DNA from 3 places in the Pseudomonas sp. GT1P32 genome. Region 2 is predicted to be linked to each of the others. Evidence: predicted binding sites of a transcription regulator. Region 2 holds the regulator's gene; each other region holds the start of a gene.
The links. The regulator FliA, encoded in region 2, starts transcription of late flagellar genes. The targets are predictions, from matches to a motif close to CTAAAGTTTNNNNNNNNNNNGCCGNTAA.

Region 1: a site for FliA is predicted at 2,035-2,062, ahead of ACYZUC_RS04560 (methyl-accepting chemotaxis protein). Genes of this name have one in related genera too.
Region 3: a site for FliA is predicted at 3,712-3,739, ahead of ACYZUC_RS04335 (methyl-accepting chemotaxis protein). Genes of this name have one in related genera too.

What each region holds. Positions count from the first base shown of each region.
Region 1 covers NZ_CM142704.1:961,016-968,757, reverse strand. The annotation lists gene ACYZUC_RS04580 (LysR substrate-binding domain-containing protein) at 1-291, shown strand, start outside; gene ACYZUC_RS04575 (MmcQ/YjbR family DNA-binding protein) at 288-647, shown strand; gene ACYZUC_RS04570 (DUF1294 domain-containing protein) at 644-1,069, opposite strand; gene ACYZUC_RS04565 (undecaprenyl-diphosphate phosphatase) at 1,066-1,896, opposite strand; gene ACYZUC_RS04560 (methyl-accepting chemotaxis protein) at 2,190-3,824, shown strand; gene pnuC (nicotinamide riboside transporter PnuC) at 4,411-4,974, shown strand; gene ACYZUC_RS04550 (AAA family ATPase) at 4,971-5,495, shown strand; gene ACYZUC_RS04545 (hypothetical protein) at 5,853-6,278, shown strand; gene ACYZUC_RS04540 (adhesin) at 6,280-6,852, shown strand; gene ACYZUC_RS04535 (heme utilization protein) at 6,904-7,742, shown strand, end outside.
Region 2 covers NZ_CM142704.1:2,625,366-2,633,107, forward strand. The annotation lists gene ACYZUC_RS12030 (chemotaxis protein CheA) at 1-1,384, opposite strand, end outside; gene ACYZUC_RS12035 (protein phosphatase CheZ) at 1,438-2,226, opposite strand; gene ACYZUC_RS12040 (chemotaxis response regulator CheY) at 2,249-2,620, opposite strand; gene fliA (RNA polymerase sigma factor FliA) at 2,788-3,528, opposite strand; gene fleN (flagellar synthesis regulator FleN) at 3,525-4,355, opposite strand; gene flhF (flagellar biosynthesis protein FlhF) at 4,472-5,800, opposite strand; gene flhA (flagellar biosynthesis protein FlhA) at 5,812-7,742, opposite strand, start outside.
Region 3 covers NZ_CM142704.1:913,162-920,903, forward strand. The annotation lists gene ACYZUC_RS04330 (DUF411 domain-containing protein) at 1-104, opposite strand, end outside; gene ACYZUC_RS04335 (methyl-accepting chemotaxis protein) at 1,653-3,644, opposite strand; gene ACYZUC_RS04340 (aldo/keto reductase) at 3,824-4,819, opposite strand; gene ACYZUC_RS04345 (LysR family transcriptional regulator) at 4,938-5,864, shown strand; gene ACYZUC_RS04350 (hypothetical protein) at 5,871-6,011, opposite strand; gene ACYZUC_RS04355 (hypothetical protein) at 6,195-6,383, shown strand; gene ACYZUC_RS04360 (fe2+ zn2+ uptake regulation protein) at 6,403-6,774, opposite strand; gene pvdQ (bifunctional acylase PvdQ) at 7,087-7,742, shown strand, end outside.

The DNA of each region.
Region 1 (7,742 bases), 1.7 Mb from region 2:
CAACAGGGTAAAAGCCATGAACTCGCGCTCGAAGCGCGACTGGGCATCGATGACTTTATCGTGCGCAGGGCCTGCACCCTCGCCGGCCAGGGTTTTACCATGCTGCCGATGATGTATTGCGAGCAGGAACTGGAAAGCGGCGCGCTGGTGCAGTTACTGCCCGACTGGTCTTTGCCTGGCGGCTGGCTGCAAGCGGTCTACCCTCATCGGCGCGGGGTGATGCCGGCCGTTCGCGCCTGGCTCGACCATTTGATCGAATCATTCAATGCCTGTGGGGACCGACTGATATGAAGGCTGGGCGTATGAGCGAAGAGGATGTCGCGCAATTCTGTCTCGCGCTGCCGGGGGCGCGGGAAGATTACAAGTGGGGCGGCGTGCGGGTGTTTTCGATTGCCGGCAACAAGATGTTCGCCCTGCAGAACCTGCGGGGCGACTCTTTGGCGTTCAAGGTCGACAAGGACCTGTTTCTGGGGCATTGCGACCGCCCGGGCATTAATCCGGCGCCGTATCTGGCGCGGGCCCAGTGGATCATCATGCAAGCACCCTACCCGTTGGGCCGCGAAGAACTGCAAGGGCTGCTGCAACGTTCCCATCAACTGGTGGTGAGCAAACTGCCCAAACGCACGCAGGTCGGGTTGTTGCTTTAAAGCAGCGCCAGATTGGCGCCCAGGAACAGTTGATCGATCCAGAACACTTGATGCAGCAGCACGATCACCCAGAACAGCAACTGAAACGCCACTTTGCGGGTCTTGTGCCGAAACACCTGCTGGGCCAGCAACGCGCCCGGCCAGCCGCCGGCGAGTTCCACCGCATGCAACACGTTTTCCGGCGTGCGCCAGCGATCGGTCCGGGCCTTGCGCTTGTCGCTCCAATAAAGGAAGAACGCCAGCACGCTGACGATGCCATAGGCCGCCAGGGGAATCAGCGAAATCCCTCGCAGCCAGAACGACATCGAGCCGAACAACGGCAGCGCACACACCATCGCGAACACCAGCAGTTTCAGCCGTGGGTTCTGGATTCCGCCCCCGGACTGGCGCCCGGGATTGTTGCGTGCGCTGGCGTCATTCATGGCTTGACCGCTGTCCAGTCAACCCAGCCAAACTGCCAGGTGGCGAGAATGACCAGGCCAAATGCAATACGGTACCAGGCGAACACCGCGTAGCTGTGGCTGGCGATGAACTTGAGCAAGCCCCGGACGGCAATCATTGCGAAAATGAACGCGGTGACAAAGCCGATGGCGAACACCGGGAAATCGGCCGGGACGAACAGGTCGCGGTATTTGTAGCCCGAATACACTGCCGCAGCGACCATCGTCGGCATTGCCAGGAAGAAGGAGAACTCGGTAGCGGTCTTGCGCGACAGACCAAACAGCAACCCGCCAATGATGGTCGAGCCGGAACGCGATGTACCGGGAATCATTGCCAGGCACTGGGCGAAACCGACTTTGAGCGCATCTTGCCAGGTGATTTCATCGACCGTTTCAGCATGCACTTCATGCTGACGCTTTTCAGCCCACAACATAATGATCCCGCCCACCACCAACGCCGACGCGACCGTAATCGGGTTGAACAGGTAATGGTGAATCAAGTCGGAAAAAATCACCCCCAACACCACGGCCGGCATGAAGGCAATCAGCAGGTTGGCGGTAAAACGTCGGGCGCCGGGCTGCGTCGGCAAACCGGTCACCACATCGAGAATCTTGCGACGAAACTCCCACACCACAGCCAGAATCGCACCCAGCTGAATAATGATGTTGAAGGCAATGGCCCGTTCACCACCGAAATTGAGCAAGTCGGCCACGATGATCTGGTGTCCGGTACTGGAAATGGGCAAAAACTCCGTCAGCCCTTCTATAACGCCAAGTATCAATGCCTGAAAGGCGGTCCAAAGATCCATCAATCCCCCAAGAAGCGATGCGCCACGGCATGCCCCGTTAATATTTTTCAAAACATTGACTGCGATCAGCGTAGCTGCAGCCAGACGCGCACAGAATCCAGACGAAACCGTAAAAATTCCGTGAAAAATCAACTTGGATTCAGGTTTTTCCGTGCGGGGCCGAAATCCTATCAGACAAGCCTGAATAACGCTGCCACGTTATTGGACTTGGGTCGGATATGCCCGATCGGCAAAATGTGGTTGGATGCTGGCGGTCGTTTATTACAAGAAAAAGAAACAGGAGTGACAGCGTTATGAACAGCTTGCGCAATATGTCGATCAGCCGGCGTCTGTGGCTGATTTTGATCGTGGCCGTCATGATGCTTTTGACGTTGGGCGTGTTGATGCTCAAGCAGATTCACGAGGACCTGTATCACGCCAAGGCGCAGAAAACCCAGCACGTCGTGCAGACCGCCAGCGGCATTCTGACCTATTACCACGGGCTCGAAACCGCCGGCACGCTGACCCGCGAAGCCGCGCAGAAACAGGCGCTGACCGCCGTTCGCGGCCTGCGTTATGACCAGAACGACTACTTCTGGATCAACGACCTGACGCCGGTGATGATCATGCACCCGGCCAACCCGAAACTCGATGGCCAGAACCTCTCGGCGATCCGCGACCCGGACGGGTTTGCGGTGTTCAATGAAATGGTCGCCCTCGCCAAGGCCAAGGGCGCCGGCGCGATTGATTATCGCTGGCCGAAACCGGGCGCCAGCGAGCCGGTCGCAAAAACCTCCTACGTCAAACTCTTCGAACCGTGGGGCTGGGTGATCGGCTCGGGCGTGTATATAGATGACATGCAAGCCGAGTTCATGGGCCAGGTCTGGAAAGCGACAGTGGTCGGGCTGGTGATCGCCGCCATCATGGCGCTGCTGGTGATCCTGATTGCCCGCAGCATCGTCCGTCCGCTGCAGGACACCGTGAACGCCATGGCCAACATTGCCAGCGGCGAGAGCGATCTGACTCGCAGCCTCGACACCCACGGCAAGGACGAAGTCACGCAGTTGGCACACCACTTCAATGCGTTCACCGCCAAGCTACGACTGGTGATCAGCGAATTGCAGGTGTCCGCCAGCGCCTTGGGCCAGTCGTCCAGCGAACTGGGCAACGACGCCGTCCAGGCCCAGCAACGCAGCCAGCAGCAATCGCAACAGATGGAACTGGTGGCCACGGCCATCAATGAAGTGACCTATGGCGTGCAGGACGTGGCGAAGAACGCCGAGCACGCCGCCAGCGAGATGCGCGATGCCGAGTCTCAGGCGCAGCAGGGCCAGGTCAACATCGACAGCAGCCTGCAACAAATCGACAAGCTGTCTTCGACGATTGATCAGGCCGTGGAAGTCATTCGTACCCTCGCCGCCGAAAGCACTCAGATCGGCAGCGTGCTGGAAGTGATCCGTTCCATCGCCGAGCAAACCAACCTGCTGGCCCTCAACGCAGCCATCGAAGCCGCCCGTGCCGGTGAGCAGGGTCGCGGGTTTGCCGTCGTGGCCGATGAAGTGCGCCTGCTGGCCCAGCGCACGCAGAAGTCCACCGCCGAGATCCAGGCAATGATCGAACGCCTGCAAAGCCATTCCGAAGCGGCGGTCAAGGTCATCGGCGACAGCAGCCGCGCCTCGCAACTGACCATCGAACAGGCCGGCCTCGCCGGTGCAAGCCTGAATGCCATTGGCCAGGCACTGCGCAACCTCAACGGGTTGAACGCCTCCATTGCCAGCGCCACCCTGCAACAGGCCCATGTGGTCGAAGACATCAACCAGAACGTGACCCAGGCGGCCGGCTTGTCCCACAGCACCGCGCTGGCGGCGGAACAGTCGAGCGTGGCCAGCGTCCACCTCAAGGAATTGAGTGAGCAATTGAACGGGTTGCTCAAACAATTCCGCGTGTAGGCGCCTGGCTTGTCGGCGATGGCGCCCACGACATCGCCATCGCCGGCAAGCCGGCTCCTACAGGTTTCGGGTGAACCCACAAATCCCAACACCCCCGCGATCCGTAGGAGCCAGCTTGCTGGCGATAGCGCCCATGAAATCGCCATCGCCAGCAAGCCGGGCTCCTACAGGTTTGGGGTGAACCCAAAATCCCCAACACCCCCGATCCGTAGGAGCCGGCTTGCCGGCGATGGCGCCCGTGAAATCGCCATCGCCGGCAAGCCAGGCTCCTACAGGTTTGGGGTGAACCCAAAATCCCCAACACCCACCCCGATCCGTAGGAGGCGGCTTGCTGGCGATAGCGCCCATGAAATCGCCATCGCCAGCAAGCCGGGCTCCTACAGGTTTGGGGTGAACCCAAAATCCCCAACACCCACCCCGCGATCCGTAGGAGCCGGCTTGCCGGCGATAGCGCCCGTGAAATCGCCATCGCCAGCAAGCCGGGCTCCTACAGGTCAACGGGTGCTTTCTCCCTCGCCACCACAGCCCCATCTGCCACAATCCGGGTACAATCCGCTCCCCTCTTCGTCTGCACCAAGGAACCTCCATGTCCGGGCTTGAACTGTTTGCCGCCGCCCTCGGTGTCATTGCCGTCTGGTTGACGGTCAAACAGAATCCCTGGTGCTGGCCGATCGGTCTGGTCATGGTGTCGCTGTACAGTTGGGTCTTTTTTGAAGTGAAGCTGTATTCGGACATGCTGTTGCAGGTGATCTATGCCGCGTTGCAGCTCTATGGCTGGTGGCAGTGGACCCGCGCGGGGGATGCGCGGCAAGGGCGGCAGGTTAGCCAACTCAAGGGCAAATCGATCGCGACAGGTCTGGCCATCGGCGCCATCGGCAGTCTGTTGCTCGGCGCGGCCATGGCACACTGGACCGATGCCGCGCAGCCCTGGCTCGATGCGGCGCTGACGGGGTTCAGCCTGGTGGCGCAGGTCTGGATGGCGCAAAAGCGCGTTCAATGCTGGCCACTGTGGATCACCCTGGATGTGATTTTCGTCGGGCTCTTCGTTTACAAGGGCATGTACTTGACCGCCGGGCTCTATGCGTTATTTACCCTGATCGCCGTTCAAGGCTGGCGGGAATGGCGCACCGACCCGGCATTGCGCACATGAAAGTCCTGGTACTCACCGGTCCCGAATCCAGCGGCAAGAGCTGGCTCGCGGCCGAGTTGCAAGCGCAATTCGGCGGGGTGCTGGTCGAGGAATATGTCCGCTGGTTCATCGAACAAAACCCGCGTGATACCTGCCTGGCCGACATTCCGAACATCGCCCGCGGGCAATTGCAATGGGAAGACGAGGCCCGCGCCCGGCAGCCATCGTTGCTGATTCTCGATACCCACCTGCTGAGTAACATCCTCTGGAGCCAGACCCTGTTTGGCGATTGCCCCGCGTGGATTGAACAGGCGCTGCTGGCTCGCCAGTACGACTTGCACTTGTTGCTTTCGCCCGATCAGGTCGACTGGAAGGATGATGGCCAACGCTGCCAACCCGATTTGAGTGAGCGCCGGGCATTTTTCGACGCAACCCTGACATGGCTTGAAACCCATCAACAGCCCTTTCAAATTTTGCAGGGAAACTGGGCGGAACGTCGTTTTCAGGCACTGCAAGCCGTCAGACTGCTACTGAAACCCTGACCCGTTTTTAGGGGTTTTCACCCAGTAATTCCCCTGTTTTGGGGGCAAAAGTGTCCATCCCTGTTACACCCACCCCGCCCCAAACAGGCCGTCTCAACGGTCTGCACCCACTTCACCCATCAGCTGTTAAGCGCGTAATACACCTCGGCGCAAACCCTTGATCTAGAGCGCCGCAACCGCTTTTGTTGGGCAAAAGCTCCAGCGCCTGTCTCAGACATGAAACAGCCCCGACATTGCCCTCCCGGACAAAATTTTTAACCCGTTGAATTAAAACAAAATTCAAAAAACGGCACAGCATTCGCTCTCTCCTTCACATCGCTGACTAGGGCCAGCCCACAAAAAGAAGGAATTGCCGCTGTGGGGACTATCAATAAAGGCGTTACCTGCCTCCTCCTGATCGGATGCGCGTTGGGCTCAAGTGTCGAGGCTGACGACGGCATCATCATTATCAAACGTGATGTCCAGACACGGAACGCAGTGCAAGCGCCGGTGGCTCCCGACCCTAACCCCACGACCGCCAATGCCAACCCGAGCCAACAAATCCTCAGGCAAACGAACGAGTTGAATGACGGCGACTTTGCCAACGTCGTCAGTGGTGCAGGTATCACCCGCCTGGTCACGTTAGGCAACACAAACCTGGGCGGCAACATCACCACCCAGAATCAGCTTTCCAACCTCCCCGCCGGACGTTCGGGAGGTTCGGGCAACGGTATTTCCAACCTGGTCAATTCAAGCGTCCAGCGAGGCCTGAGCGGTCTGAACGTCATTACGGGAGGCCGTTGAGATGAATCGTAAGCTGCTGATTATTGCCATGTTTTGCAGCGCATCGAGCTTTGCTCAACCCCCCGTCATCAATAATGCCGACATCAGTAATTCGGGCGCGCAGTACCAAGGTAACTTCGCGGTCAACCAGGCTGCCGGCGATCAGCAGCAACAGGCTAATGCCCGGGCCATCGCCATGGGCCATGGTGCCAGCGCAACCACGCAGATTCGCCAACGATTGCATACCGAAGTCGACCCCAGGATGGATGCTCGAGCCAGCATTCAGGGCGACTCCTTCAGCCGCGGCAACGGCGTACTGGGCGTCAACCAGAGCGCGGGGGCCAGCACTCAGCAAGCCAATGCCCTGCGGATAAGCATCAGTAAACAGCCGCAAAGTATCGACGACAGCGTCCTCATGCAACAGAACGTGGCGCTGATCAAAAACTCCGATCCGACTGACTCTGCACCAGGCTATCGCCAGGTCTCTACCAGTGACCAGGCTTTCACCGGTAGCCGTGGGGTGATTCAGTTGAATCAGAGCGCCGGGGTGGGAAACCGAATGGCCAACACCCTGAACGTACGGGTCGCGGATTGACCCAAACAGTTAGGAACAACACTTAACCTAAAATAAGTACGGAGAATCACCATGAAACCTTCGACGGCACTCAAGCCTCTGGTTTTCGCAATTGCTGCGGTCATGGCTGTTGCTGTACAAGCAGGGCAAAACGATCGGCGTGACAATGACCACCACAATGGCCATCACAACAACCATCAACACACCCCTCCTCCAACAAAGATCCTTGTTTACGCGACTGCCAATGCCTACGACAAACAAAGTAGCACCAACAATCGCATCCGTAACGAAGGGACTATTAACAAGGCAGAGATGAGCGACTCCGCCACAGGCGCCGACGGCAACGTCGGTATCAACGTGGCGGCAGGCGACGGCAACCAACAGGACAACGCTGCCGCCATCGCGAACGCTGGCGCCACTTCCGCTCTGGATAACTCCTTCGTGTTCGGGATTGCCACTGCCACTGCCAGCGTCAAGCAGTACAGCAACCACAACAAGGTCGACAACTACAACACCACAGCCTCTGCCGTGATGAGCGGATCGGGCAATGGTGGCAACGGCAATATGGGGATCAACATTGCCGGTGGCGACCTGAACCAACAGAAAAACACCATGGCGATTGCCAACTCCAATTCGCCGCTGGGTAACGCAACAGCCACCGCCTCCGCCGAACAGAATGGTCCTGGTCTGGTAGTGAATAACAACGCCGATCGGAACCTCGCCCTGACGACGGTGACGCTAACCACAACCAAAAGCGGTAGTTCCTCTTTCAGCCATAACTCCGAGTTGAACATTGATAAGAGCGCGTCCAGCAACTGGACCAAGAAAGGTGCTAGCAGTTTTGACGTCAGCGGCACCAAGCACTTTGATGCAAACGGATCAAAAAGCACCGACAAGAGCTCTACCAGCCA
Region 2 (7,742 bases):
CCAACTCCAGGTTGATCTCTTTCTTGAGCTGGCGAGCCAGGTCGCGAACCAGGCGCGGGAAGCGCCCGAAGACTTTCTTGATCGGTTGCATCCGGGTCTTCATGACCGCGGTTTGCAGGTCGGCCGTGACCACGTCGAGGTTCGACACGGCTTTGGACATGGCTTCATCGGCGCTATTGGCACCCAGGCGAACCAGGCGGTTACGCACCAGTACCAACTCGCCGACCATGTTCATGATTTCGTCGAGACGCGCGGTGTCGACCCGCACGGTGGTCTCGGCTTCGCTGGCCGGTTTTTCCGCAGGCGGCGCGGCAGCGGCGCGGGCAGGCGCCGGTGCAGCAGCGGCGGCGGCAGGTTTCGGTGCAGCGGCGGCAGCAGGCTTCGCTGCTTCGGCTTTTGGCTCGGGCGCCTTGGCGACAGGTGCCGGGGCCTTGGCGACGGGCGTTGCTACCGAGGAGGCGGCGGAACCGGTGCCGACTTCAGTGAACTTGCCTTTGCCATGCAATTCGTCGAGCAGCGATTCGAACTCGTGATCCGAGATCAGATCACCGCCAGCCGCTGCTGCGGTTGGCACAGCCGGGGTCGGTACCGAGGCAATGGCCGATTCCAGCGCGTCGACCGCAAAGTTGCCCTTGCCGTGCAGCTGATCGAGCAGTGCTTCGAACTCATCGTCGGTAATGTCGGAACTGTCACCTGGCGCTTTCGGCGCAGCCGGTGCGGCAGGCGCAGCGGGTGTTGCCACCGCGTCGACGGCGAACTGGCCTTTGCCGTGCAACTGATCGAGCAATGACTCGAACTCGGCATCGGTGATTTCATCGCTGGTCGCGGCATCGCCGGCCGGCAGCGGAACAGCGGCCGGGGCCTCAGCCTGAGCCTTGACGGCGTTCAGCGAGTCCAGCAGTTGTTCGAATTCGTTATCGGTGATGTCGCCTGATTCGGCTTCGGCAGCCGGTTCTTCCACCACTTCAGCCACAGGTGCGGCTTGATCGGCGGTTTGCGGCTCGGCCAGACGGGCCAGGGCGGCAAGCAATTCAGGCGTGGCGGCCGTTATCGGGCCGCGCTCGCGGACTTCGCTGAACATGCTGTTCACCGCGTCCAGCGCTTCGAGAACCACGTCCATCAATTCCGAGTCGACGCGACGTTCACCCTTGCGCAGGATGTCAAACACGTTCTCGGCGATGTGACAGCACTCCACCAGCTCGTTGAGCTGGAGGAAGCCGGCGCCCCCTTTTACAGTGTGAAAACCGCGAAAAATTGCATTGAGCAAGTCCGCATCATCCGGTCGGCTTTCAAGCTCGACCAGCTGTTCGGACAGTTGCTCTAGAATCTCGCCGGCCTCAACCAGGAAATCCTGAAGGATCTCTTCATCGGCGCCGAAGCTCATTAAGGGGGTGCTCCTAAGGTCTAAAAACCTAAAAAACCTAAAATGCTAAAACTCTAGAATCCCAGGCTGGATAACAAATCGTCCACATCGTCCTGACCGGACACAACATCTTCTCTTTTATCGGCATGAATCTGCGGACCTTCACCCTGAGAGAGATGTTTTTGCGGATCTTTTTCTGCAAGCATCGCTTCACGGTCATGTTCGATGCCCGCAAAGCGGTCCACCTGACTGGCCATAAGCACGAGCTTGAGCAGGTTGCTTTCAACTTCGGTGACCAATTGGGTCACACGCTTGATCACTTGACCGGTGAGGTCCTGATAATCCTGAGCGAGCAGAATGTCGTTGAGGTTGCTCGACACCGCACGGTTGTCCACGCTGCTGCGTGTCAGGAAACCATCGACACGCCGTGCCAGTTCACGAAACTCCTCAGCCCCGACTTCGCGACGCATGAACCGCCCCCAGTCCGTGCTCAGCGCCTGAGCTTCATCGCTCAGGCTGTTGACCAGCGGCGTGGAGTTTTCGACCAGATCCATGGTGCGGTTGGCTGCGGCCTCTGTCAGCTTGACAACGTAACCCAGACGCTCGGTGGCATCTGTGATCTGGGACACTTCCTCGGCTTGCGGCATGTGCGGGTCAATCTGAAAATTGACGATCGCACTGTGCAGCTCGCGGGTGAGCTTGCCCACTTCCTGATACAGGCCGCGGTCACGGGTCTGGTTGAGCTCATGGATCAGTTGCACAGCGTCGCCGAACTTGCCTTTTTCAAGGCTTTCGACCAGTTCGACCGCGTGTTTTTTCAGGGTCGATTCAAAATCGCCCTGTGAAGATTCGTTTTGGTCCATAGCTTCCCCGTGGCGCAGTTTCTCAACCGATGCGTTCGAAAATCTTCTCGATTTTTTCTTTCAACGCCTGGGCCGTGAAGGGTTTGACCACATAGCCGTTTACGCCGGCCTGGGCCGCTTCAATGATCTGCTCGCGCTTGGCTTCAGCGGTCACCATCAGCACCGGCAGGTGCTTGAGCTTTTCATCGGCGCGCACGTGGCGCAGCAGATCGATACCGGTCATGCCAGGCATGTTCCAGTCTGTTACCAGAAAGTCGATGCTTCCGCTGTTGAGAACCGGAATGGCAGTAATGCCATCGTCGGCCTCGACCGTGTTGGTGAACCCAAGGTCACGCAACAGGTTTTTTATGATCCGCCGCATCGTTGAGAAGTCATCAACGATGAGGATTTTCATGTTCTTGTCCAATTCGACCTCCAAGCAGACTTAAACGCGCCCAGCACCTGGACGCGCCATTTCAATCAATCCGGCAAAGCACTCAATGACTGTCTGGAGCACAACAGATCGAGACCGGTGCAGTTCAACACCACACCAGCCAAGTTCGCAGTGTCCCCACACTGCCTTCAGCGCGCTCGCCACTCCCCCAAACGCCCCCGCAAACGGGCCGCGCACTGGCTGTGTAACTGGCTGACCCGAGATTCGCTGACCCCCAGGACCTCACCGATTTCCTTGAGATTCAACTCTTCGTCGTAGTACAGCGCCAACACCAGTCGCTCACGCTCCGGCAAATTGGCAATCGCGTCCGCCAGCGCTGCCTGGAAGCGTTCATCTTCCAGATCGCGCGACGGCTCGAGATGAGCACTCGCGCCATCCTCATGCAGCCCTTCGTGTTCGCCGTCCTGCAACAGGTCGTCGAAACTGAACAAGCGGCTGCCCAGGGTGTCGTTCAAAATCCCGTAGTAATCGTCGAGACTCAATTGGAGTTCGGCCGCAACTTCGTGATCTTTAGCGTCACGGCCGGTTTTAGCTTCAATCGAGCGAATTGCGTCGCTGACCATGCGGGTATTGCGGTGGACCGAACGTGGCGCCCAGTCCCCTTTGCGCACTTCATCAAGCATGGCGCCGCGGATCCGGATGCCCGCGTACGTCTCGAAACTCGCGCCTTTGCTGGCGTCATATTTGGTGGATACTTCAAGCAGGCCGATCATCCCGGCCTGGATCAGGTCTTCGACCTGGACACTGGCTGGCAGTCGCGCCAGCAGGTGGTAAGCAATGCGTTTGACCAGTGGCGCGTAACGCTCGATCAGCTCGTACTGCGCGTCACGCGCCGACTTCTTGTAGAGGTTGTAACCGCTGGCTGTCATAGCACGGGTCCTGCCGTTTGTTGCACGAGGCGCTCGACGAAAAACTCCAGGTGCCCGCGCGGGTTGGCAGGCAGCGGCCAGGTATCGACTTTTTGTGCGATGGCCTTGAAAGCCAGGGAGCACTTGGAACGAGGGAAGGCTTCATAGACCGCGCGCTGTTTCTGCACAGCCTTGCGCACGCTTTCGTCGTACGGCACCGCACCGACGTATTGTAAGGCGACGTCGAGGAAGCGGTCCGTGACCTTGGTCAACTTGGCGAACAGGTTGCGGCCTTCCTGCGGGCTCTGGGCCATGTTGGCCAGGACGCGGAAGCGGTTCATGCCGTAGTCGCGGTTGAGCAGTTTGATCAGGGCGTAGGCATCCGTGATCGAAGTCGGCTCGTCGCAGACCACCAGCAAGACTTCTTGCGCGGCGCGAACAAAACTGACTACCGAGTCACCAATACCCGCAGCGGTGTCGATCACGAGCACGTCGAGGTTGTCGCCGATATCGCTGAACGCCTGGATCAGGCCGGCATGCTGGGCCGGACTCAGATGAACCATGCTTTGAGTGCCGGACGCGGCCGGGACGATGCGGATGCCGCCTGGCCCCTGCAACAACACGTCGCGCAGCTCACAGCGGCCTTCGATGACGTCGGCCAGGGTACGTTTGGGTGTCAGTCCCAGCAGGACGTCGACATTCGCCAGCCCCAGATCGGCGTCCAGCAGCATGACGCGCCGGCCGAGCTCAGCTAGAGCCAGGGACAAGTTCACTGACACGTTAGTCTTCCCGACGCCACCTTTGCCGCCGGTCACCGCGATCACCTGTACGGGATGCATGCTGCCCATGTTATTTCTTTACCTTGTCTTGCATAGACGGAGGCCACATTACTGGCTGCGCGTTCATCAACTGAACAATGCATGGCAGACCATCGATGTAGGTACAAAAACTGTTCATTAATACCTCAGCCAACCTGCTTGGTCGGGCTGTGATAAATATCAGCGAACATGTCAGCCATGGCTTCTTCGCTGGGTTCTTCCTGCATTTGCACGCTGACGGCGCGACTGACCAACTGATGACGACGCGGCAGATGCAGATCATCCGGAATACGCGGTCCATCAGTCAGGTAAGCCACCGGCAATTCATGACTGATCGCCAGGCTCAACACCTCGCCCAGGCTTGCCGTCTCATCCAGTTTAGTCAGGATGCAGCCAGCGAGCCCGCAGCGCTTGTAACTGTGATAAGCGGCGGTTAGAACCTGTTTCTGGCTGGTGGTTGCCAGAACCAGATAATTTTTTGATTTGATGCCGCGACCGGCCAGGCTTTCGAGCTGCATGCGCAATGCCGGATCGCTGGCCTGAAGGCCCGCGGTATCGATCAGCACCACGCGCTTGCGCAACAATGGATCCAGCGCCTGCACCAGGGACTGGCCCGGATCGACGTGCGTCACCGACACATTGAGGATCCGGCCGAGGGTCTTGAGTTGCTCCTGAGCACCGATGCGGTAGCTGTCCATGCTCACCAGCGCGATGTTCTGCGCGCCGTACTTGAGCACGTAACGGGCCGCGAGCTTGGCCAGGGTGGTGGTCTTGCCCATGCCGGCGGGGCCGACCATGGCAATCACGCCGCCTTCTTCCAGTGGCTCGACTTCCGGTGTGGCGATCATCCGCGCCAGGTGCGCCAGCAACATGCGCCAGGCCTGACGAGGCTCATCAATGTCGGTAATCAGTTCCAGCAGATCGCGGGACAACGGACCGGACAAACCGATGCGTTGCAAGCGGCGCCAAAGGTTGGCCTGGGCCGGGCGGCTGCCTTGCAACTGATTCCAGGCCAGCGAACCGAGTTGTACTTCCATCAGTTCGCGCAGGCTGTTGAGTTCGAAACGCATCGAGTCGAAGGCACGCGGATCAACACCGGTCGAGGCAGGCGCGGGGGCCGGTGCCGGACGACGAGGTTCAGCGTAGGTCGGCTCGATCAGCGGCTCGGCGGCGGTCAACGGCAGGCCGGCGAACAACTGGCGATTGGTGGACTTGTCGCTCTCGCCATCGCTGCGCAGGCTCAGTTCGGCCTGGGCGGTGACGATCCGCGACTGGGTCTTGCGCAGCTCATCCTCGAGTTCCATGTTCGGAACACGCGGGGCCAGCGCCGACAGTTTGTAATCCAGAGCGGCCGTCAGCTCGACACCACCGGCGATCCGGCGGTTGCCAATGATGGCGGCATCAGCGCCCAGCTCATCACGAACCAGCTTCATGGCCTGACGCATATCGGCGGCGAAAAAACGCTTAACTTGCATAAACCACTACCTCAGCCGTTGGGCCCTACTGTCGCAACGATGGTCACTTGCTTGTTGTCAGGGATTTCCTGGTAAGCCAACACATGCAAACCCGGGACTGCCAGTCGGCCGAATCGCGACAGCATCGCGCGAACCGGGCCGGCCACCAGCAGAATCACCGGCTGACCTTGCATTTCCTGACGCTGCGCCGCATCGATCAACGAGCGTTGCAGTTTTTCAGCCATGCTTGGCTCCAGCAGAACGCCCTCTTCCGAGCCTTGTCCTGCCTTCTGAAGACTATTGAGCAATATTTGTTCCAACCTTGGCTCCAGAGTGATAACTGGCAGCTCCGACTCAGTCCCCACAATGCTTTGGACGATTGCACGAGATACGCCGACGCGGACGGCGGCCACCAGCGCGGCAGTATCTTGACTCTTGGCGGCATTGTTCGCGATCGCCTCGGCGATGCTGCGAATGTCCCGTACGGGCACCTGTTCGGCCAGCAACGCCTGGAGCACCTTGAGTAGCTGCGACAACGAAACCACGCCCGGCACCAGCTCTTCCGCCAGTTTTGGCGAGCTTTTGGCCAGCAATTGCATGAGTTGCTGCACTTCTTCGTGGCCAATCAGCTCACTGGAGTGCTTGTACAGAATCTGGTTCAAATGGGTTGCCACTACCGTACTGGCATCGACCACGGTGTAACCGAGGGATTGTGCCTGCGCACGCTGGCTGACTTCGATCCAGACCGCCTCCAGCCCGAAAGCCGGATCTTTGGCGGTAATACCGTTGAGCGAACCGTAGACCTGACCGGGGTTGATCGCCAGTTCGCGGTCCGGATAAATCTCCGCTTCGGCCAGGATCACCCCCATCAGAGTGAGGCGATAGGCGCTCGGCGCAAGGTCGAGGTTGTCACGGATATGCACAGTCGGCATCAGGAAGCCCAGATCCTGGGACAGCTTTTTACGCACACCCTTGATCCGCGCCAGCAGCTGACCACCCTGATTGCGGTCCACCAGCGGAATCAGACGATAGCCGACTTCCAGGCCAATCATGTCGATCGGCGTCACATCGTCCCAGCCAAGCTCCTTGGTTTCCTGAGCGCGAGCCGGCGATGGCAGCAATTCCTGCTGACGCTTGACCTCTTGCAAGGCCTGAACCTTGACGACGTTCTGTTTCTTCCAGAACAGGTACGCGCCACCGGCCGCCAGGGCCGCCATGCTCAGAAAGGAAAAGTGCGGCATGCCGGGCACAAGCCCCATGACCGCCATCAGACCGGCCGCCACCGCCAGCGCCTTGGGCGAGGCGAACATCTGGCGATTGATCTGTTTGCCCATGTCTTCCGAACCGGAAGCACGGGTCACCATGATCGCTGCAGCTGTAGATAACAACAGTGATGGCAATTGCGCCACCAAACCGTCACCGATGGTCAGCAACGCGTAAACCCTGCCCGCATCGCCGAAGGTCATACCGTGCTGGAAGATACCGACCGCCATGCCGCCGATCAGGTTGATGAACAGAATCAGCAAACCGGCGATGGCGTCGCCGCGCACGAACTTGCTGGCACCGTCCATGGAACCGTAGAACTCGGCTTCCTGGGCCACTTCCATCCGGCGCAGCTTGGCCTGGTTCTGATCGATCAGGCCGGCGTTCAAATCGGCGTCGATCGCCATTTGTTTGCCGGGCATCGCATCGAGGGTGAAACGTGCGCTCACCTCGGAAATCCGCCCGGCACCCTTGGTCACCACGACGAAGTTGATGATCATCAAAATCGCGAAGACCACGATACCGACCACGTAGTTACCGCCGATCACCACCTCACCGAACGCCTGGATCACCTTACCGGCGGCGGCGTGGCCGTCCTGCCCGTGAAGCATCACCACCCGCGTGGAGGCCACGTTCAGCGCCAGTCGCAACAACGTCGCCACCAGCAGAATGGTCGGGAACACCGCGAAATCCAGCGGCC
Region 3 (7,742 bases), 1.7 Mb from region 2:
CAGTTGGCGTCGCGGTGGACTTCGATGGGGATGAGGTCGGCGGCCTGGGCCAGGGAAGAAATGAACAGGGCGCTCAGGGCGACCAGACGCAGATGGGTTCGCATGGAGGGATCTCGACTCGGATGGCGGTCAAAAAAAGAGGCATTTTGACTACTTTAGCCGGTAAAGAGCGGCGAGATTGTTTCGAATTAATGCTGGGGTTGTGGGGGATTCTGGGTTGCACGGGCTTTGGTTGGTGTACATATCCGTTTCTGCGGTAACGGCGGCTATTGGTTTCGCCCTTACGGCGAGTCACTTGGAGAAGCGCCAAGTAACCAAGCGCTTTTGCCCCTTTCGTTCGGTGGCTCGCTAAGGCTCGCCATGCCCTCGCTCCGGTCCTGCTCCGTGGGCCCGCCGCCATCGGCCATCCATGGCCGGGGGCGGCTAACCCGGCATCCATGCCGGGTTGCCCACTGCGCAGAACCTGCGCTCGGCCTCTCGAGGGGGCGTGCACCTCAAAAGCCAGATCAAAAGCTGAAGGCGAGCTAACGCTCGGCCTGATGAGTGGTGAAAATCAAAAGCGTATGGGATTCCCTGTAGGAGCCGGCTTGCTGGCGATAGCGGTGGGTCATCCAACATATTTGTTGACTGGACGGATGCCATCGCCAGCAAGCCGGCTCCTACAGTTGATCGTATTTATCCAAACACCTATGCATTTCCCTTGTAGGAGCCAGCTTGCTGGCGATGGCGGTGGATCAGTCAACGTATCTATTGGCTGAACGGATGCCATCGCCGGTAAGCCGGCTCCTACAGTTGATCGTATTTATCCAAACACCTATGCATTTCCCTTGTAGGAGCCAGCTTGCTGGCGATGGCGGTGGATCAGTCAACGTATCTATTGTCTGAACGGATGCCATCGCCGGTAAGCCGGCTCCTACAGTTGATCGTATTTATCCAAACACCTATGCATTTCCCTTGTAGGAGCCAGCTTGCTGGCGATGGCGGTGGATCAGTCAACGTATCTATTGGCTGAACGGATGCCATCGCCAGCAAGCCGGCTCCTACAGTTGATCGTATTTATCCAAACACCTATGCATTTCCCTTGTAGGAGCCAGCTTGCTGGCGATGGCGGTGGATCAGTCAACGTATGTATTGGCTGGACGGATGCCATCGCCGGCAAGCCGGCTCCTACAGTTGATCGTATTTATCCAAACGCATGTGCATTTCCCTTGTAGGAGCCGGCTTGCTGGCGATGGACGCCAACGATAACGCGGGTTGTCTGAATGAATGCGGTGCCTACACGCTTTTCGCGAGCAGGCTCGCTCCTACAGGGAATCCCATACGCTTTCGCTTTTCACCACTCATCAGGCCGAGCGTTAGCTCGCCTTCCGCTTTTGATCTGAGCGCCCCCTCGAGAGGCCGAGTGGAGGTTCTGCGCAGTGGGCAACCCGGCATGGATGCCGGGTTAGCCGCCCCCGGCCAGGGATGGCCGATGGCGGCGGGCCCACGGAGCAGGACCGGAGCGAGGGCATGCCGAGCCACAGCGAGGCACCGAACGAAAGGGGCAAGAGCCCTTGGTTACTTGGGGCTCTTCCAAGTGACTCGCCGTAAGGGCGAAACCCATATCAGCCATCACCAAAACAATGGATATGTACACAAAAGCCTTCAGCTAATCAGCGGACTTTGAACCGCCCCATAATCGCACTCACGCGACTATTGGCTTCCAGCAACTGCCGGGTATTGAGCTCACTGGCCTGACCGCTCTTCACCAGTTCATCCACCATGTGGCGGATCTGCACCATGCTGCGGTTGATCTCCTCCGTCACCGCGCTTTGCTGTTCGGCGGCGGTGGCGATCTGGGTGCTGAGGCTATTGATGTGGCTGACGGAACCGGCCATTTCGTCCAGCCCGGTGTTGACCCGCGCCGTGGCATCGGCCGCTGACTGGCAGCTGGCCTGGGTGTTTTCCATGGCGCTGACCGACGAACTGACACCTTGGGTCAGGCGCGTGAGCATCTCGTTGATTTCCGAGGTGCTGGCCTGGGTGCGGGCGGCGAGGGCGCGGACTTCGTCGGCCACCACCGCAAAGCCGCGACCTTGCTCACCGGCACGCGCCGCTTCAATTGCCGCGTTAAGGGCCAGCAAGTTGGTCTGGCCGGCGATGGCGCCGATCACCCCGAGGATTTCGGTGATGCGCTGGGCATCCTGCTGCATGCTTTCGACTTTATGGGTGGCGCTGGCCACTTCGTCGATCAACGCAATCACACTGCTGGACGCTTCACCCACCACGACCCGCGAACGGTCGGCGTTTTCGTTGGCGCGTTGAGTGAAAGCGGCGGTTTCGGCTGCGTTCTGCGCCACGCTTTCGGCGGTCGAACTCATTTCGGTAATGGCGGTGACGGTCTGATCGGTTTCCGAAGCGTGGCGCACCAGAATCTGGCTGGTATGCGCAGAGGTGCGTTGCAGGTTGTCGAGGCTGGACGCCATGGCGCCTGTGGCCTGGGTGACTTCGCCGATCATGTTTTGCAGGTAAGCGATGAACGCGTTGACCGAGTGGCCAATGGCGCCCAGCTCGTCTTCGGCACGAATGGTGATGCGTTTGGTCAGGTCGGCGTCACCGGCGGACAGCGCGTCGATATTGGCCTTCAGGGCTTTCATGCGCTGGATCAGTTGGCGGATCGCATAGATTTGCAACAGCACCAGCAGGATCACCATCGGGATTTGCAGCAGGCTCAGTGTGCTGAGCACATCGTCGCGCTGGGCGGTGATCAGCTTGGTCGGCAGGGCAGTGGCGAGGAACCAAGGCGTGCCTTCGATAGGGCGCATGAAGAAGGTGCTGGCTTCGCCTTTGTTGTCGAACTCGACCCGCTGCGCCTGATCACGGTTTTGCAGGCCGGCCTTCACTTGGCTGGCGAAAGGTGAGTTGCCGGCCAGTTCGCTGATGTTCTTCAGCACGATCGGTCCGCTGATGCGCGAGCTGTTGCTGATGATCTTGCCGTCGGCCTCGACGATGAGCATTTCGGCACCGAGGTCTTTTTCCTTGCGCGCCACCAGGTCGTTGAAGAAGCCCAGGGTCACGTCGATGGTCGACACGCCGTAGGCTGCGCCGTTTTTCTGGATCGCCATGGCGCAGTTGGTGCGTGGCTCGGCGCTGGCGTCATCTTTATAGGCCGCTGCCCAGGCGCATTGCCCGCGCGGGGTTTGCATGCCGCCCTTGTACCAGCTCTGGTCGTAATAGTTAGGCGCGGCGTCGCTGTTCCAGAAGGTATTGACCGCCAGTTTGCCCGAGGCATCACGATGCCAGAACGTGCTGAACTTGTTGCGCCCGGCTTCACGCTGGCCGGGCAGGGGCCAGATGCCGCCACCGAAGACTTTCAGTTCGCCGTACTGATCGACCAGGCCCGGCAGGACCGTGTCGATGGCGGCGCTGTCGAGCAGGGGGATGGTCTGGGTGATGCTGCGCTGCTGCGCCTGAACCTTGTTCAGTTCGCCCTGGATTTGTTCGGCCACTTCGGCGATGCGATTGAGCGCGACTTGTTCTTCGGTGTGGCGCAGCTTCGGCGCGACCAGTTGACTGATGCCAACCACGGTGAGAATGGACAGCAGCAGAATGAACAGGACCAGAAACAGCGTGTAGCGAGCCTGAATAGTGCGGAATGCGGGCATGGGGCCGGGTCCTTTTGAGCAGCGATCTTATTGTGAGTATCGGTATGAAACTGGACGCTTCAAAGGGCTATCGGCTGGCTCAAGTCGAGCTTTAGGTACGATCGTGCTAGAACGGAGGGAGGTGACGGACGGCTGGATTGCCCTGGCCCGTTCAGGCAATTGAACGGGCCAGACGCAGGTTAACGGTCGAGCAACTTCAGGATTTCTTCCGGGTAACGCAAGCCGGCGGTGGCATTCGCCGGGAAGATCGCTTCCAGCGCGTGCAACTCTTCGCGGCCAAGTTTGATTTCCAGCGCTGCCACGTTTTCTTCCAGGTATTTACGCTGTTTGGTCCCGGGGATCGGGATCACGTAATCACCCTGGGCCAGCACCCACGCCAACGCGAGTTGACCCGCCGTCACGCCTTTTTCCGCCGCCAGGTCCTGTACTTGCCGCACCAGCAACAGGTTTTTCGCGAAGTTGTCACCCTGAAAACGCGGGCTGAACCGACGGTAGTCGTCCGCTGCAAAATCGTCCGGGCTTTTCAGTGCGCCCGTCAGAAAGCCCCGACCCAACGGGCTGTAAGGAACAAAGGCAATGCCCAGTCGCTGGCACGCGGCCAGGCAGCCATTGTCTTCCTGATCCCGGCTCCACAACGAATATTCGCTTTGCAGCGCGCTGATCGGATGAACCTGGTGCGCCCGCTCCAGCGTCGCAGCCGAGGCTTCGCTCAGGCCCAGGTAACGCACCTTGCCGGCCTTGACCAGTTCGGCCATGGCGCCGACGGTTTCCTCGATGGCCACTTGCGGGTCGATGCGGTGCTGGTAGTACAAGTCGAGGGTTTCGACGCCGAGCCGTTTGAGGGTGCCGTCGATAGAGGCGCGGATGTATTCCGGGCGTCCGTCGACCCCTCGGGCGGTCGGGTTCGCCGGATCGCGGACGATGCCGAACTTGCTCGCCAGAAACACTTGATCACGCTTGCCGGCGATGGCTTTGCCGATCAGTTCTTCGTTGGTGTGCGGGCCGTACATGTCGGCGGTGTCGAGCAGGTTGATGCCCAGCTCCAGCGCGCGATGCAGGGTGGCCGTGGCTTCGCGGGTGTCCGTGCCGGTGGTGTAGAAATCGGTCATGCCCATGCAGCCCAGACCGATCGCGCTGACCTGCGGACCGTTTTTTCCCAATTGACGTGTTTGCATGAAATCAGCTCCCTGTGAATGTGAAGCCCATTGTTAACCTCGACAGAATCCAGATAAACCGGCTAAAACTGCTATCACTATTAGTAATTTCTAAACAATCAGCCGGTACGACAGCACAATGGATCGATTCAACGCCATGCGCGTATTCACCCGGATCGTCGAGCTGGGAGGCTTTGCCAAAGCGGCAGACAGCCTGCAATTGCCTCGCGCCTCGGTGACCATTCTGATCAAACAACTGGAGGCACATCTGGGCGTGCAGTTGCTGCAACGCACTACTCGGCAGATCAGCCTGACGCTCGATGGGGCTGCGTATTACCCGCGTTGCGTGCGTTTGCTGGCGGACCTGGAGGAAACCGAAGCGGTGTTCTCCGCGGCGCGCCACAACCCCAAGGGTTTGTTGCGCGTGGACATGCCGGCGGGGGTGGGGCGCCTGATCGTGATCCCGGCCTTGCCGCAGTTCACGGCCCGTTATCCCTTGATCGAGCTGGAAATCGGTTTGAATGACCGGCCGGTGGACCTGATTCGCGAGGGCGTCGATTGCGTGCTTCGGGGCGGATCGTCACTGGACGATTCTCTGGTGGCGCGGCCGCTGGTCATGCTGGATCAGGTCACCTGCGCCAGTCCCGGTTATCTGCAACGCCACGGGACGCCGCAGTGCCTGGCCGATCTGGAGGGGCATGAAATGGTGGAGTACGTTTCCAGCCACAGCGGCAAACGTTTTGGACTGGAGTTTGTGGTCGATGGCCAGATACAACCGATCAATCTGGCCAAGCACGTGGCGGTCAACAGCGCCGACGGTTATCTGGCAGCGTGTGAGGCGGGGTATGGTTTGGTCCAGACCCCGTACTATCACGTGGCCAGGCAATTGAAGGAGGGCAATCTGGTCGAGGTGCTGAGGGAAGTGCCGCCACCGGGGATGCCGTTGGCGGCGCTCTATCCTCCTCACCGTCAGCTGTCGCGGCGGGTACGGGTGTTTGTCGACTGGATGGTTGAGCTTTGCGCGCAGCCAGGAAATGGCTTTGTCAAAGAACATTCAGGCCGCTGAAAAACCCTAACGGTGTTGGTAGTAGCCCGGTCCGCCACGGTCGTCGTAATGGTGGCCGCCGTGCCATCCGCCGTGGGGGAAAATAATGCAGCCGCTCAGGGAAAGTATGGCCAGCAGGGGAATCAGCAGTGTGATTCGACGGAACATTTCAAAATCCTCATGGTTATCGCCGCTATGAAGCCAAAAGGCTTCATCGGCTGTAACATGAGACCCCGTTTGCAGCGCCCCATCCCCGGAAAACGGTAGTGGCTTGGCATGCATTCGGATACAAACCCGATACATTTTTCAGGTTCACCTTACGTTTAAGCTTTTTGTTTAAGGAAAAGGGCAATGACCCAGTCGCAACGTTTGAAATACTCGATTCTGATCTCCCTGGTGGTGCTGGGGATCATGTTTGGCCTTTCGTATTTGCAGAATGCCGGGGTCATCAGCGAAAAACTGTTCCAGTACATCGCCATTGGCGTGGCGGTGATCGTGGTGGTGATCAATGGCGTGATGCGTCGCAAGGTCAAGCCCTGAGCGACGCACCACGGGCAGGTTATTCGCCGTGCAATGCGGCGAACGCCTGCGGGTGCAAGCTGTAGCTTTTGTCCGGGTTCAGGGTGATCACGCCTTCGCTGCACAAGCGTTTCAACACTTCGCGCACACTGAGAAAGGACAGCGGAATATCCAGGTCCAGCAGGTGACTGTGGACGCCGCGCACACCCAGGCTGCGATCGCTTTCGGCGGCGGTCAGCAAGGCATCGATGACTTTCAGGCGGATCAGGCTGGTGCGCAGGCCGAAGCTCTTGAGCAGCACCCGGATCCGTTCGTTGCCGTGACGTTCGGTACGCGGGGTGAACAGGCCTGAGCCCATGGAAGTGCCCATTGGCGCAGTGCTACCGTCCGTTGGCAGTTGCGAGTTGTACATGCAAAATCTCCTTTTCAGAGCCTGAACCGGAAAGATGTGTTGGGTGCTCTTACTCAATAAGACGTATGAGCCATTCAAATCATGAAGGCTCAGATGTAGAAATTTTGTCGCCATCACGTCAGAAGCTTGTAAACCCCCGCAGAAACGCCCTCCAACGGCCTAAATTTTTGTCATGAATTTCGTTCCTGTAGGAGCGAGGCTTGCCCGCGAAGAAGGAGTCTTGGCCAACATAAGTGTGACTGATACCCCCTCTTCGCGGGCAAGCCTCGCTCCTACAAGGGCTATTTGCGTGCATTTGGATCAGGAGCGAGTGTGATTATTACCAGGCAGTTAACCCGATTGAGCCTTGCCGCCGTGTTGGTGGGCTTGAGTCTTGCGGCACACGCGCGCAGCCAGCCGGATGCTTCGGCGACGGCCGATATCCGCCGGACCAGCTTCGGCGTGCCGCATATTCGTGCCGACAACGAGCGTGGCCTCGGCTACGGCATTGGCTACGCGTACGCGCAGGACAATCTGTGCCTGCTGGCCAATGAGATCACCACGGTGAACGGCGAGCGTTCACGCTATTTCGGCCCGGAGCAGTTCACGGTCGAAGAGCGCGAAAACCAGGTCAGCGACGTGTTTTTCAACTGGTTGAATACGCCGCAAGCTGTCGCTGCGTTCTGGAAGGCACAAACGCCGGAAGTCCGCGACCTCATTGAAGGGTATGTGGCGGGTTACAACCGCTCGCTGGCGGAACGTCGCACGCAAGGTTTGCCGCAGCAATGCCAGGGCGAATGGGTGCGGGACATTGCCGCGCAGGACCTGGTCAAGTTGACGCGGCGCCTGCTGGTCGAAGGCGGCGTCGGCCAGTTTGCCGAAGCGCTGGCCGGTGCCACGCCACCCAAAGTGGTTGCGCAGAATACGCAGGCCTCGGCGCAATTCCAGGTAGCCGCTGCGCGCATTCAACGCTTCGCGCTGGATCGCGG